Regions from separate parts of the Mesorhizobium sp. M8A.F.Ca.ET.202.01.1.1 genome, predicted to be linked through region 1. Evidence: predicted binding sites of a transcription regulator. Region 1 holds the regulator's gene; each other region holds the start of a gene.
The links. Region 1 encodes LexA, which represses DNA repair genes until DNA is damaged. Its sites were predicted from a motif close to TGTTCNNNNTGTGTTCNG; they were not measured.
Positions count from the first base shown of each region.

Region 2: EN845_RS28070 (PA0069 family radical SAM protein) is a predicted target of LexA. The motif match lies at 2,688-2,705, and genes of this name have one in related genera.
Region 3: EN845_RS15185 (UvrD-helicase domain-containing protein) is a predicted target of LexA. The motif match lies at 2,571-2,588, and genes of this name have one in related genera.

Region 1 covers NZ_SRUN01000010.1:131,810-136,022, reverse strand. The annotation lists gene EN845_RS21610 (GntR family transcriptional regulator) at 1-655, shown strand, start outside; gene lexA (transcriptional repressor LexA) at 1,066-1,809, shown strand; gene EN845_RS21600 (ComEC/Rec2 family competence protein) at 1,803-4,213, opposite strand, start outside.
Region 2 covers NZ_SRUN01000015.1:136,032-140,244, forward strand. The annotation lists gene moaB (molybdenum cofactor biosynthesis protein B) at 1-406, shown strand, start outside; gene EN845_RS28055 (hypothetical protein) at 545-985, shown strand; gene EN845_RS28060 (hypothetical protein) at 993-1,967, opposite strand; gene EN845_RS28065 (glycosyltransferase) at 2,117-2,629, opposite strand; gene EN845_RS28070 (PA0069 family radical SAM protein) at 2,781-3,935, shown strand; gene EN845_RS28075 (ribonuclease HII) at 4,090-4,213, shown strand, end outside.
Region 3 covers NZ_SRUN01000006.1:100,824-105,036, reverse strand. The annotation lists gene EN845_RS15190 (glucose/quinate/shikimate family membrane-bound PQQ-dependent dehydrogenase) at 57-2,372, opposite strand; gene EN845_RS15185 (UvrD-helicase domain-containing protein) at 2,629-4,213, shown strand, end outside.

The sequences.
Region 1 (4,213 bases):
CTATGGAGTCGGCTGGACGCCATTGCGCGAAGCCTTGTCGCGGCTCGAGGCCGAACGCCTGGTCACCGCCATCAGCAATCGCGGTTTTACCGTGGCTCGGGTGTCGCGGGCCGAACTGGAGGACCTGGCGCGCGCCAGGATGGTGGTCGAGATCCCCCTGTTCCTCGAATCGATGGAGAAAGGCGGCAAGGAATGGGAAGATGCCGTGGTCACCGCCCACTACCGGCTCTCCCGTTGCAAAACCGCGGTCGACGATCCCTCGGATGCGGCGGTCGACAAATGGGACGAGAATCACGAGGCTTTCCATGCGGCGCTGCTGAGTGCCGCCACATGCGATTGGCTGTTGCGTTTCCGCTCGACGATCTCGGATCAATTGCGCCGGCATCATCGCTTTCTTGGTCTGGCGCCGACATTGCGGGCCGCGGCCGGCCTCAAGGATGGCTACGAAGAGGCGATGGAGGCGCTGCGCGAAGCGATTGCGATCGAACACCATACCGCGATCATGGAAGCGGCACTCGATCGTGACGTCGAGCGGGCCAAGGCGCTGATGGTGGCCCATATCGGCTACACCCTGCACGTCTATGTCCACAGCGAAGACAGCGGCCCGACCAAATACGCCGCCCGCGCCGGCAGCTTGAAAGCTGGTTCGGGATGACTCCGGCGCTTCCGCGACACCTATTCGCACGCGTTGGTCGGAGTGGGGCCGGACGCCTGGGTCCATCGCTGCCCCGAAGCTGCCAGTCGTTGGCGTTTTGGTTTCGTTTCGTTCCGCGAATAACGGACCGATAAATTATACAATCCGCCCGGGGAAAGCCTTCCGAACGGCTGACGCCAAACTCGGGAGCGGATGGGCCACAGGCCATTAACCATAACGATTTCAATGGGCCTGCCGATGGCGGAAAAGGTCGGCTTCTGCCCGCCGTAGCGGACAAAAAACATCCGCAGCCTTAACAAATTCATTAAACTTTAAACGGTTGCGGAACACAACTGGAACAGATAGTGTTTGTTCTGGGTTTGTTTTTTCGATTCTGGTTCAGACCTTCGTTCAATGCCTTGGGGGCCGCCATGCTGACACGCAAGCAACATGAACTGCTGATGTTCATCCACGAACGGCTCAAGGAAAGCGGGATACCGCCCTCCTTCGACGAGATGAAGGAAGCGCTCGATCTTGCCTCCAAATCCGGGATTCATCGCCTGATCACGGCGCTGGAGGAACGCGGCTTCATTCGCCGGCTACCCAATCGGGCGCGCGCGCTGGAGGTGCTGCGGCTGCCGGATTCGATCGCGCCCGGCCTGAACGCGGCAAAGAAATTTTCGCCCAGCGTCATCCAGGGCAGCCTTGGTCAAAACAATCTTGGCCGCCAGCTCAAGCCGGCGACGGCGCCTTCGCGTCTGCCCGCGGCCGGCAATGACGACGATGTGGTTTCAGCCGTGTCCATCCCGGTCATGGGCCGTATCGCCGCCGGTGTGCCGATCGATGCCATCCAGCATCAGACGCATTCGATCTCGGTGCCGCCGGATATGATCATGGGCGGCGAGCACTATGCGCTGGAGGTCAAGGGTGACTCGATGATCGAGGCTGGTATCTTCGACGGCGACACGGTCATCATCCGCAATGCGAACACGGCAAGTCCGGGCGAAATCATCGTGGCGCTGGTCGACGAGGAGGAAGCGACGCTGAAGCGGTTCCGCCGTAAAGGCGCCTCGATCGCGCTCGAAGCCGCCAATCCAGCCTACGAAACGCGTATTTTCGGGCCGGACAGAGTCAAGGTACAAGGCAAGCTGGTCGGGCTGATCAGGCGCTACTGAGCCGGTTTGCCATCGGACTTGTCTGGCTTTTTATAGGGCGGCAGCCCCCTCGCCTCGCGTGAGAATTTTCGCTGCTCGTGCCAGGGCCGGTATGGTCCGTCGACAGCGAATTCGATCACAGCCGGGGTTGTGGCCGACTGGGGATCGAAGAAGACGGCAGCACTTCCCTTGCGGGCGAGCTGCCGTTTCGTGACGACGACAACCAGCGGATTGTGGCAGGCGTCATAGGCGGTCGCGTCATTGACGACGATCAGGTCGGCGAAGGCGCAGGCTTTCCAGGTGTTCTTGCGATCCTCGACATAGGCGACGATCGCGCCGGAAGGGTGCCTGGCAAGGCAAAGGCCTTCGCGGCAATAGAACGGCGATCCCTGCGGCAGGTCGGTGGGAGCGGCAATATCGAATTGCCCGTCCGCCTTGTCGAACATTTCCGGTTTGACGATTGTTTCGGAGACCAGAGCGCGTTTCCAGTTGTCGGCCGCGAATTCGTTCGGACGTTCCCGGTTGACGGCCAGTTCGCCATTGCCGATCGGCAGTGCGACCAGCCGTGCGTCTTCCGAGATCAGCACGTCGGGCGTGCGTATGTCCGACACAGTCAACAGACCGGCAAGTGCGAATGGCAGTGCCGCGAGCCGCAGCCAGGTCGTCGCCATCGTCGCGATGACCAGCGCGACGGCCACCAGCAGCACGGATTGCTGCGAGATCAGACCTACCCCATCGATTGGCGAGCGCTCCGATATCCATGACGATACGGCGATCATCGCTGTCAGGCCTTTGCCCATCACGTAGAGAAACGGGCCGTCGGCGCCGAAGGGCATCGCCAGCGAACTGAGGACCGCAAAAGGCATGACGACCACCGACACGATCGGCATGACGGCCAGATTGGCGAACAGGCTGAGCGGCGATACGCGCTGGAAATGCCAGATGGCAAACAGCGCCGTCGCGCTGCCGGCAATGATGGAGGTCATGGCCAATCCACCTGTCGCCAGCAGGAATTTTCGCGTCAGGAACCCGGGTAGTGACCGCTTTGGCGACGGTGGCCTCGTCTTACCAGCGCGGTGGTCCGCCCAGCCGGCATAGGCGCCAACAAGGGCCGCGGTTGCCGCGAACGACATCTGGAAGCTCGGGCCGACGACCTCGTGCGGGGAAACCAGGATAACGGCGATCGCCGAGATGGCCAGGTTGCGCATGGTGAGCGCCGCGCGATCGAACAAGACGGCAATCAGCATCACCGCCAGCATGATGAAGCTGCGTTCGGCCGCAACGACGACACCGGAAATGACGAGATAGGCGGCGATCGAGAAAAGTGCGGCGGCGGCCGCATATTTCTTCACCGGCCGGCGCGCGGAAAAGTCTGGAAACAGCGCGAAGGCACCGCGCAACAGACCCATGATGGTGCCGGCGACCAGCGCCATATGCAGTCCCGAAATGGAAATGATGTGATAGATGCCGGTACGCCGCATCGCTTCGTTGATTTCATCGGGAATGCCGGCGCGCACGCCGACGATCAGCGCCGCCGCGATCTCGCCTTCGGCGCCGCCGATGCTGCCCCTGATGTGGTCGGCGATGGCTTCGCGGGCGTTTTCGATGCTTGAAAAAAGACGGGCTGGCAGCGACATCTCACCATCGTCGGTAGCGACAACCGTTGGATTGCCGAGAAAGAAGCCGCTGCCGCCGATGCCTGCGAAATAGCTGTCGAAGGAGAAGTCGTAGCTGTCCGGCCGCACCGGACCGGTCGGCGGCAGCAGTTTGGCGTAGCCTGTGATAAGCGAGCCAGCGGTCATTTCCGGCGGTATCTTGCGTGCCGAAAGCCGGACCCTTTCCGGCGCATAGCGCAATTTCGGCCGGGCGGTCGAAATCACGTCCATGGTCAACCGGATACGGCCGCTCTCCATCTCCTCGAGCGAGACCACGCGGCCGGTCAATTGAGTCGAGATTTCCGAACCCAGCATCCGGGTTCCTGCTCGCCATGTTTCGACCTTCGCCGCGAGCAGGCCCAGCGCGCACAACAGCACTGCCATGAAACACAGATGGGTTTTCGGCCAGGAACGCGAGACGAATGCACAGGTCGCCGCCAGCACCATGACCGCGACAGGCTTTGCAAAATCGGGCTCGGTCGCCAGCGAAAAGTAGCCGATCGCCCCAACCGCCAGGCAGACCGGCACCAGCAGGAAGGCGATGCCCCGGTCAAGTTCCAGCTCCGCCGCCTTGGCCAAGCCGTGGCGCAGGCGAAGCAAGGATATCCGGCCGATTTGCCGGCGCGCGCGCACGATCCTGCGTGCGGCAGGAGACGGAGTTGGCGCCGGCAAGCCCGCTTGCAACGGCTGGGTTGCGGGCGCAGCCACGAGCGGCGATGGCAGCGGGATCGCCGGAGGCGTCGCAAACAAGGACCGTTCGCTGACGCCGA
Region 2 (4,213 bases), on a different contig from region 1:
CATCGTCACCGACGACCGCGAAAAGATCCGCGACACCGTCCTGGCGTGGTCGCGGGACAAGGCCATCGACGTCGTGATCACCACCGGCGGAACCGGCTTCACTGGCCGCGATGTGACGCCCGAGGCGCTGGAGCCGATTTTCGAAAAGCGCATGGACGGCTTTTCGGAAGTGTTCCACCGCATCTCCTACGACAAAATCGGCACCTCGACGATCCAGAGCCGGGCGACCGGCGGCGTCGTCAACGCCACCTTCGTCTTCGTGCTGCCGGGCTCGCCCGGTGCCTGCAAGGACGCCTGGGACGGCATCATCGAGGCACAGCTCGACTACCGGCACATGCCTTGCAACTTCGTCGAGATCATGCCGCGCCTGGACGAACATCTGCGGCGCGGCAAATCAGCCCCTTAAAAAGCCTAGGCAAAGTGCCGACTTCACGCCGTGTTCGCCAGGCAGAACAGCGCCGGGCGCCTTCGAACGGCCATTCCAAACCGGATGCCGGAGACAGTATCTTCGTGGGCGATCCCTACCGTTCACGAGAAGGCAGATATGGCCGTGCAAACTGGAACCATGCACACTGGTGGGTGCCATTGCGGCAATATACGCCTGCGATTTTCGACCGAGCTGGATCCATCGCAAATCGAAGTCCGCGCCTGCCAATGCTCGTTCTGCACAAAGCATGGCGCGCGCGCCTTCGCCGATCCTGACGGCAGGCTGATCATCTCGGTCAAGGACGCAAGGCGATTGCGCAAATACCGGTTCGGACTGGAGACCGCCGACTATCTGATTTGCCGAGAATGCGGCGTCTATGCCGCCGCGATCGCCGGGGAAAATGACGAGGCCAGGGCCATCCTGATCGTCAACGCCCTGGACGATCACAGGGCGTTCACCGGAGAATCGGTCCTGGTCGACTTCGACTGGGAAAACAGAGCTGAGCGGCAAGCCAGGCGTCGCCTTCGCTGGATGCCGGTCGAGATGAGCTTCGCCTGACCTGCCTTCAGCGGATGACCGGCTCGCCATGGAAACGACGGCGCGACGGCTTGGAGACGCCGAAGCCAACTTCCATCATCAGCCGTGGCGTGCGTGCCGGCACCGTGCCCATGTGGAAACCGAAGGGGTCTTCGACGAAGCCGAGGCCAGCCTCTCCGGTCAGGGTCACCGGGCTCTGCTCGCCATACACGTCCAGCACATCCTGGGCGGGATGGCCGACGAGAAGGGTGAGCTGATGCCTTATGGCGCGGCGCCTGTGGCTTCCCCTGACATAGACATGCGGACCGGTCTCGGCGTCGACGGGCTTGAGGTAGAAAAAGAATTTCAACATCCGCCAGTCATCGAGATCGAAATGATACTTGCCGAGCGAGGCAAGGTTCTTGTCGGCGTCGGACGCCTCGCCGGTCGGAAAACTCCACCAGATGCGTGTCGTGATGAGTTTCGCCTGGCCGCCGAGATAGTGCGCGGCGATGTCGAGAAGCAGCGGGTCGCGCTGTATGGCGAGTGCCGCCGGGCAGTCGAGGATGCGTTCGAAATAATGGCCGCTCAGCAATGAGCGGCCAAGGCGCTTTTCGGCTTCGGCATGTTCGCCGGGCACGAATTCGAGCCGGCGGTCGAAATTGCCGTAGCAGGGCGTGCGCCGGGCGAAGCTGGCAATCTCCTCGTGGATATCAGGCGGCAGGATCAGCCCCGAGAACAGCCCGTCCGACCGCAACGCGCCGACGACGGCCTCGCGCTGAACGCCCCTGAACATCGTGTCCCCGGCATTGTCGGCCGGACGAGCGCGCTTCGCGCCCAGCCAATGCATCCGGCGCCCGGGCATGGTACGCGCCAGAACGAACATCGGCAGCCAGGCAGGGTTTTCGCGCAGGTCCTTCAGATAGGTCGGGATGCGCACGGCGATGCGGCGCAGCAGGCTGCCATTGCGTGCAATGGCCTCGAGACTGGCAGTGCCGGACTTGTCAGTGGTCGAAAGGTTCATGGGGATCCTCAAGGGTATGATGCAGCGCCGACGCAATGTCGGAGCCTGCCGTTCCGGCATGACCCAAACCCAATTCACCCGCCTTGTCGGAAAGTTACCCGCGCGTCAGTTTTTGTGCAACGCACAATGGACAGAGCAGCCGCAAAAAATCACCTCTGCCTCGGCGGCGCCGCCCAGATCTCGGCGTCGAGCTTCTTTGTCGCCAGACCGCGCGCCAACGCCTCGGCGCTGCCGGCATTCTTGGACAGAGATGCCGCCTGCCGCTTGCTGATCACCAGGCCGTCGGCGAGCGCACGGTTTGCCGAAAAGACCCGGGCCAGGAACGGCGGACGGCTGCCCCGCGCCCGCGAGAACCGGGCGGCCATTGTCTGCCTGGCGGTATGGGCGACAACCGCGTCGATCCAACCCTCCACCAGCCTCGCACCCGGTTCGAGAAACAGCAGCCAGTCACCCTTGGCCTGGCGAATGCCGGCGGCGATGCCGCCGCTCCCCACATAGTGGCAGCCGGCATGCTCGGCCACGCGATGCGTGTGGTCGGTGGAGCCGGTGTCGCAGACGACGACATCGCGCACCACGCCCTCGACCGCGCCGCCGATCAGCGTCGCCAGCGTGCGGGCGAGACCCTCCTCGTCATTATGCGTTTCGATGAGAACACTGAGCATCATGAGCCGAATAGCGGAAAGCGCCGACCGACGCCAGTTTTTGCGCCGCACCATAAAAAGTTCTTGCTTTGTTCTCATCAACAAAATAGGAATAATTTCCATGAGCAGAGCGATTCGACAGAACATGGACAGTCCCTGGGAGCGGGCGAAGATGGAACCGATCATGCGCGCCGACATTGCAGCCTTCGGAGCAGGACGAGCCGAAATGGCCAACGCGATGATCGAGCAGAGCGGCATGCGGGTCCGTCCGGACCGCAACCGTGGCCGGTCGGCAGGCATCAATCCGTCCGGCCGGTTCGAACCCGTGAGCCGACATGTCTTCGACGACGGCTGGAGTTCGCTGGAGGAACTGCCCCCGTTCAAGACCGAGGTGCAGGTGGAGAAGCCGCGCTCCATCATCACGCGCAACGAATCGCCGGACATCTCCTTCGACCGGTCGATCAATCCCTATCGCGGCTGCGAGCACGGCTGCGTCTATTGCTTCGCGCGGCCGACACACTCGTTCATGGGCCTGTCGCCGGGCCTGGATTTCGAATCCAAGCTGTTCGCCAAGCCGGACGCGGCACGCCTGCTCGACAAGGAGTTGTCGAAGGACGGCTACCAGCCCCGCACCATCGCCATCGGCACCAACACCGATCCCTACCAGCCGATCGAGAAGCAGTACCGGATCATGCGCGAAATCCTCGAAGTGCTGGAGGCACGCGGTCATCCGGTCGGCATCGTCACCAAATCGGCCCTGGTGGTGCGCGACATCGACATTCTGTCGCGCATGGCCGAGCGCGGGCTCGCCAAGGTGGCGCTGTCGGTGACGACGCTCGACCGCATGCTGGCCAGGACGATGGAACCCCGCGCCTCGACGCCGACCAAGCGGCTGGAAGCGATCAGGCAGCTTTCGGATGCCGGTATCCCTGCTTCGGTGATGGTGGCGCCGATCATTCCGGGCCTGACCGACCAGGAGATGGAACGCATCCTCGACTCGGCACACCATGCCGGAGCGCGCGAAGCTGGCTATGTGGTGCTGCGCCTGCCGCTGGAGGTCAGCCCGATCTTCAAGGACTGGCTGCTGCGTCACTATCCCGACCGCTATCGCCACGTCATGTCGTTGATCCGTTCGATGCGCGACGGCAAGGACTACGATTCGGAATGGGGCAAGCGCATGAAGGGCGCCGGTCCCTATGCCTGGCAGATCGGCCGGCGCTTCGAAATCACCGCCAAGCGGCTCGGCCTCAATGCGGAGCGACGCACGCTGCGGACTGACCAGTTCGTCGCCGCCGGCAAGGACCAGGAGCAGTTGATGCTGCTCTGAAAATTGAAAATCGCCGCGGGCTGTTCATGACCGCCGCGGCCAAGAATCCCGTCCGGCCTGCCCCGGCCAGCAGACGGTGCCCTCCCGGTCCGGCGCCCCACCCGACCCGGAGGGACTTGCGGAGAATCGGAGCCGATGCGAACCTCGCCGCAACATGGCTCGCGCGCGTTCTGATTCTCCGCTTCTCTTCGAAATCGTCGAGAAACCCGATTTCTCCTTCGAGACGAAGGCGATGGCCGATGGGTTATGGCCGGTCGCGGGGATGGACGAAGCCGGTC
Region 3 (4,213 bases), on a different contig from region 1:
TGCCCGGCAGGGCGATGAGGGGCGGCGCTAGCGTCGCGAAAACTGGACCCCGCCCCTTACTTGGGCAGCGCGTAGGCCATCACATAATCGCCAGGCTTGGTGCCGACCGAGCCGTGGCCGCCGGCAACGATGACCACGAACTGGCGCCCGTCCGCGACCGTATAGGTCATCGGCGTCGATTGCCCCCCGGCGGGCAGCCGCGCCCGCCAGAGCTGCCTGCCTGAAGTCAGGTCATAGGCGCGCAGATAGTCGTCGACGGCGGCGCCCAGGAAGGCGACACCGCCGGCCGTGATCATCGGCCCGCCGATGCCGGGCACCCCGACCTTCAGCGGCAACGGCAGCGGCGTCATGTCGTAGACGGTGCCGTTGCGATGCTTGTAGGCGATCTGTCCGGTCCTCAGATCAACCCCGGCGACATAGCCCCAGGGCGGCGCCTGGCAGGGGATGCCGAGCGGCGACAGGAAGGGTCCCATCACCACTGCGTAGGGGGCGCCCTCATTGCGGTTCAGCCCCTGCTCGCTGCCGCGCCCCTCGTCCGGCGGCGGCACCTGGTCGCGGGGGATGAGTTGTGACTTGAATGCCAGGTAGGTCGGCATGCCGAACATCACCTGCCGCACCGGATCGACCGCCACGCCACCCCAGTTGAAGGTGCCGAAATTGCCGGGATAGATCAGCGAGCCCTGGACGGAAGGCGGCGTGTAGCGGCCTTCATAGCGCAGGCCCTGGAATTCGATCCGGCACGCCAGCTGGTCGAACATGGTGATCCCCCACATGTCGGCGCCGGTCAGCGGCTTCGGCATGAAGGTAAGATCGGAAACCGGCTGCGTCGGCGATGTGTGATCGCCTTCGATGGCGCCGCCCGGCGCCGGCACTTCGTTCACCGCGATCACCGGCTCGCCTGTGCGCCGGTCGAGCACATAGAGGTCGCCCTGCTTGGTCGGCCCGACCAGCGCGGGCACGACGGAACCATCGGCCTTGGTGATGTCGACCAGGCTCGGCTGCGCCGGCACGTCCATGTCCCAGAGGTCATGGTGCACGGTCTGCCGCACCCATTTCAATTGCCCGGTATTGAGGTCGAGCGCGGTGATCGAGGAGGAGAATTTCTCGACATTGGCGCTGCGCCCGGCGCCGAGTTGGTCCGGCGTCTGGTTGCCGAGCGGCACATAGAGCAGGCCGAGCTTCTCGTCGGCGCTCGGCGTCGACCACATGTTGGGCGAGTTGGCGGTGTAGGTCTGGCCGGCCGCCAGCGGCGTCGTCTGGTCCGGATTGCCGGAATCCCAGTTCCATAGCAGCTTGCCGGTGCTCGCATCATAGGCGCGGATGACGCCGGACGGCTCCTGCGTCGAATAATTGTCGTTGACCGCGCCGCCGACGATGATCTTGCCGCCCGCGATCAGCGGCGCCGAAGTCGAGTAGTAATAACCGGACTTCGGATACGGCATGTTGGTCAGCAGATTGAGCGTGCCGCCCTCGGCAAAGGCTGGGCAAACCTGCCCGTTGGCGGCGTCGAGCGCGATCAGCCGCGCATCCGAGGTCGGCAGATAGACGCGCGTCGCGCAGGGCTGACCGGCGGCGCCGGCGGCATCGGCATAATAGGAGACGCCACGGCAGGTCTGGTGCTGGCGGTCCTTGTCGAGCTTGATCTTGGGATCGTAGCGCCACTTCTCCTTGCCGGTCGCCGCATCGACCGCGATGGCGAAATTGTGCGGCGTGCAGATATAGAGCGTGTCGCCCACTTTGAGCGGCGTCACCTGGTAGGTGGTCTCACCGACATCGTCCGGACCCTTCACATCACCGGTGCGGTAGGTCCAGGCCGGCTGCAGATTGGCGACATTATCCGGTGTGATCTGGTCGAGCGGCGAATAGCGCTGGCCGAACTGCGTGCGCCCGTAATAGTGCCATTCGCCCGCCGGCACGTCGCCGCCGAGATTGGCGTTGGGTATCACCTTGTCGGTGTCGAGCGCGCCGCCTATGTCCTTCGGGTCCGTGGTCATCGAATAGCCGGCCACCGCCAGCGATGCCAGCACGGCAAGGATCAGTGGCGCGCGGCCGTCCGGACCGGCAAGGCCCCGCCGCGCCCACGGCGTCAGCAGCCACAGCGCCACCAGCACGATGATGCCGCCGCGCGGGCCGAGTTCCCACCAGTCGAAGCCGGTTTCCCAGACCGCCCAGGCCAGCGTGCCGAGCACGATCGCCGCGTAGAGCCAGAGCGAAGTGGAACGGCGCCGGTAGAGCAGCCAGGCGGCGACCAGGAAGGCGAGAGCGACGATGATGTAGTACCAACTGCCGCCCAGCGAAGCCAACCAGATGCCGCCGGCGCCAAGCGCCAGACCGATGAGGAAGAGGACGAGGGAGGTGATCGTGACAGCCAAGATGAAACTCCTTCGACTGTTGCGCGCATGGCGGCTCTGGGCAACCCGGCATTGCGTGCCGCCCCATACGCAACTTTCTCCCGACCGCCGCGCCTGTCAAGCGCAGGTCAAGGGTCCGCGGCGGCAACCTTGCCCCCACCGCGGTTGTTCACAACGCCGGCCGCCATATCGCTCGAGTGGCCGTATCAGGCACTTTACCGGAACAAAACGTAGACAGTTCTGGTCTTTCCCTCCCGAATCACTACATTCGGGGGAGATGTCCGGCTTTTCCGAAGACATGCCCTTTTTCGACGAACCCAATGCGCGGCCCACGGCCCCGTCGGGCATTGCCGCGCGCGCCATGGCTGCCCGCGGCGGCCAGAACAATGCGCCGGACTATCTCAGGGGGCTGAACCCCGAGCAGCGGCTGGCGGTGGAGACCACCGAAGGCCCGGTTCTGGTGCTGGCCGGCGCCGGCACCGGCAAGACTCGCGTGCTCACCACCCGCATCGCCCACATCCTCGCCACCGGCAGGGCCTTCCCCTCGCAGATCCTGGCCGTCACCTTCACCAACAAGGCCGCGCGCGAGATGAAGCAGCGCATCGGCATCCTGATCGGCGAAGGCAATGTCGAGGGCATGCCGTGGCTCGGCACCTTCCACTCGATCGGCGTGAAGCTGCTGCGCCGCCATGCCGAGCTTGCCGGCCTGAGATCCGACTTCACCATCCTCGACACCGACGACGTCGTGCGGCTGATCAAGCAGCTGATCCAGGCCGAGGGCCTGGACGACAAGCGCTGGCCCGCAAAACAGTTCGCCCAGATGATCGACGGCTGGAAGAACAAGGGCCAGGGTCCGGCCGACATCGCCGAGGGCGATGCGCGCAGCTTCGCCAACGGCAAGGGCCGCGAGCTTTACAAGGCCTATCAGGAGCGTCTGCAGACGCTCAACGCCTGCGATTTCGGCGACCTGCTCTGCCACCCGATCCGCATCTTCCGCGCCAATCCCGATGTGCTGAAGGACTATCACCGGCGCTTCAAATACATCCTCGTCGACGAGTACCAGGACACCAACACCGCCCAATACATGTGGCTGCGGCTGCTCGCGCAGCGGCCGGAAGGCAAGCCGATCTCCCCCCTTGAGGGGGAGATGTCCGCCAGGACAGAGGGGGGCGCCTCGCGCGACAGGGCCACCGTTAACATCTGCTGCGTCGGCGACGACGACCAGTCCATCTATGGCTGGCGCGGTGCCGAGGTCGACAACATCCTGCGCTTCGACAAGGATTTCCCCGGCGCCACCATCATCCGGCTGGAACGCAACTACCGCTCGACCGCGCACATATTGGGCGCCGCCTCCCATCTCATCGCCTATAATGAGGGCCGTTTCGGCAAGACGCTGTTCACCGACCGCAACGATCCCGAGGATGGCAAGGTCAACGTCCACGCCGCGTGGGATTCGGAGGAGGAAGCCCGCGCCATCGGCGAGACCATCGAGGCCTACCAGCGCCAGAAGCATAATTTGAACGACATGGCGATCCTCGTGCGCGCATCCTTCCAGATGCGCGCCTTCGAGGATCGCTTCATCACGCTCGGCCTGAACTATCGCGTCATCGGCGGCCCGCGTTTTTACGAGCGCATGGAAATCCGCGACGCACTGGCCTTCTTCCGCGTCGTCGCCAACGGCACCGACGACCTCGCCTTCGAGCGCATCGTCAATGTGCCCAAGCGCGGCCTGGGCGAAGCGACCATCCGCCAGATCCACGACACGGCGCGCGGCATGCGCATCCCGATGCTTGAGGCGGCGGGCACGCTCGCCGAAAGCGACGAGTTGAAGCCGAAACCGCGCGCTGCGCTGCGCGAGGTCG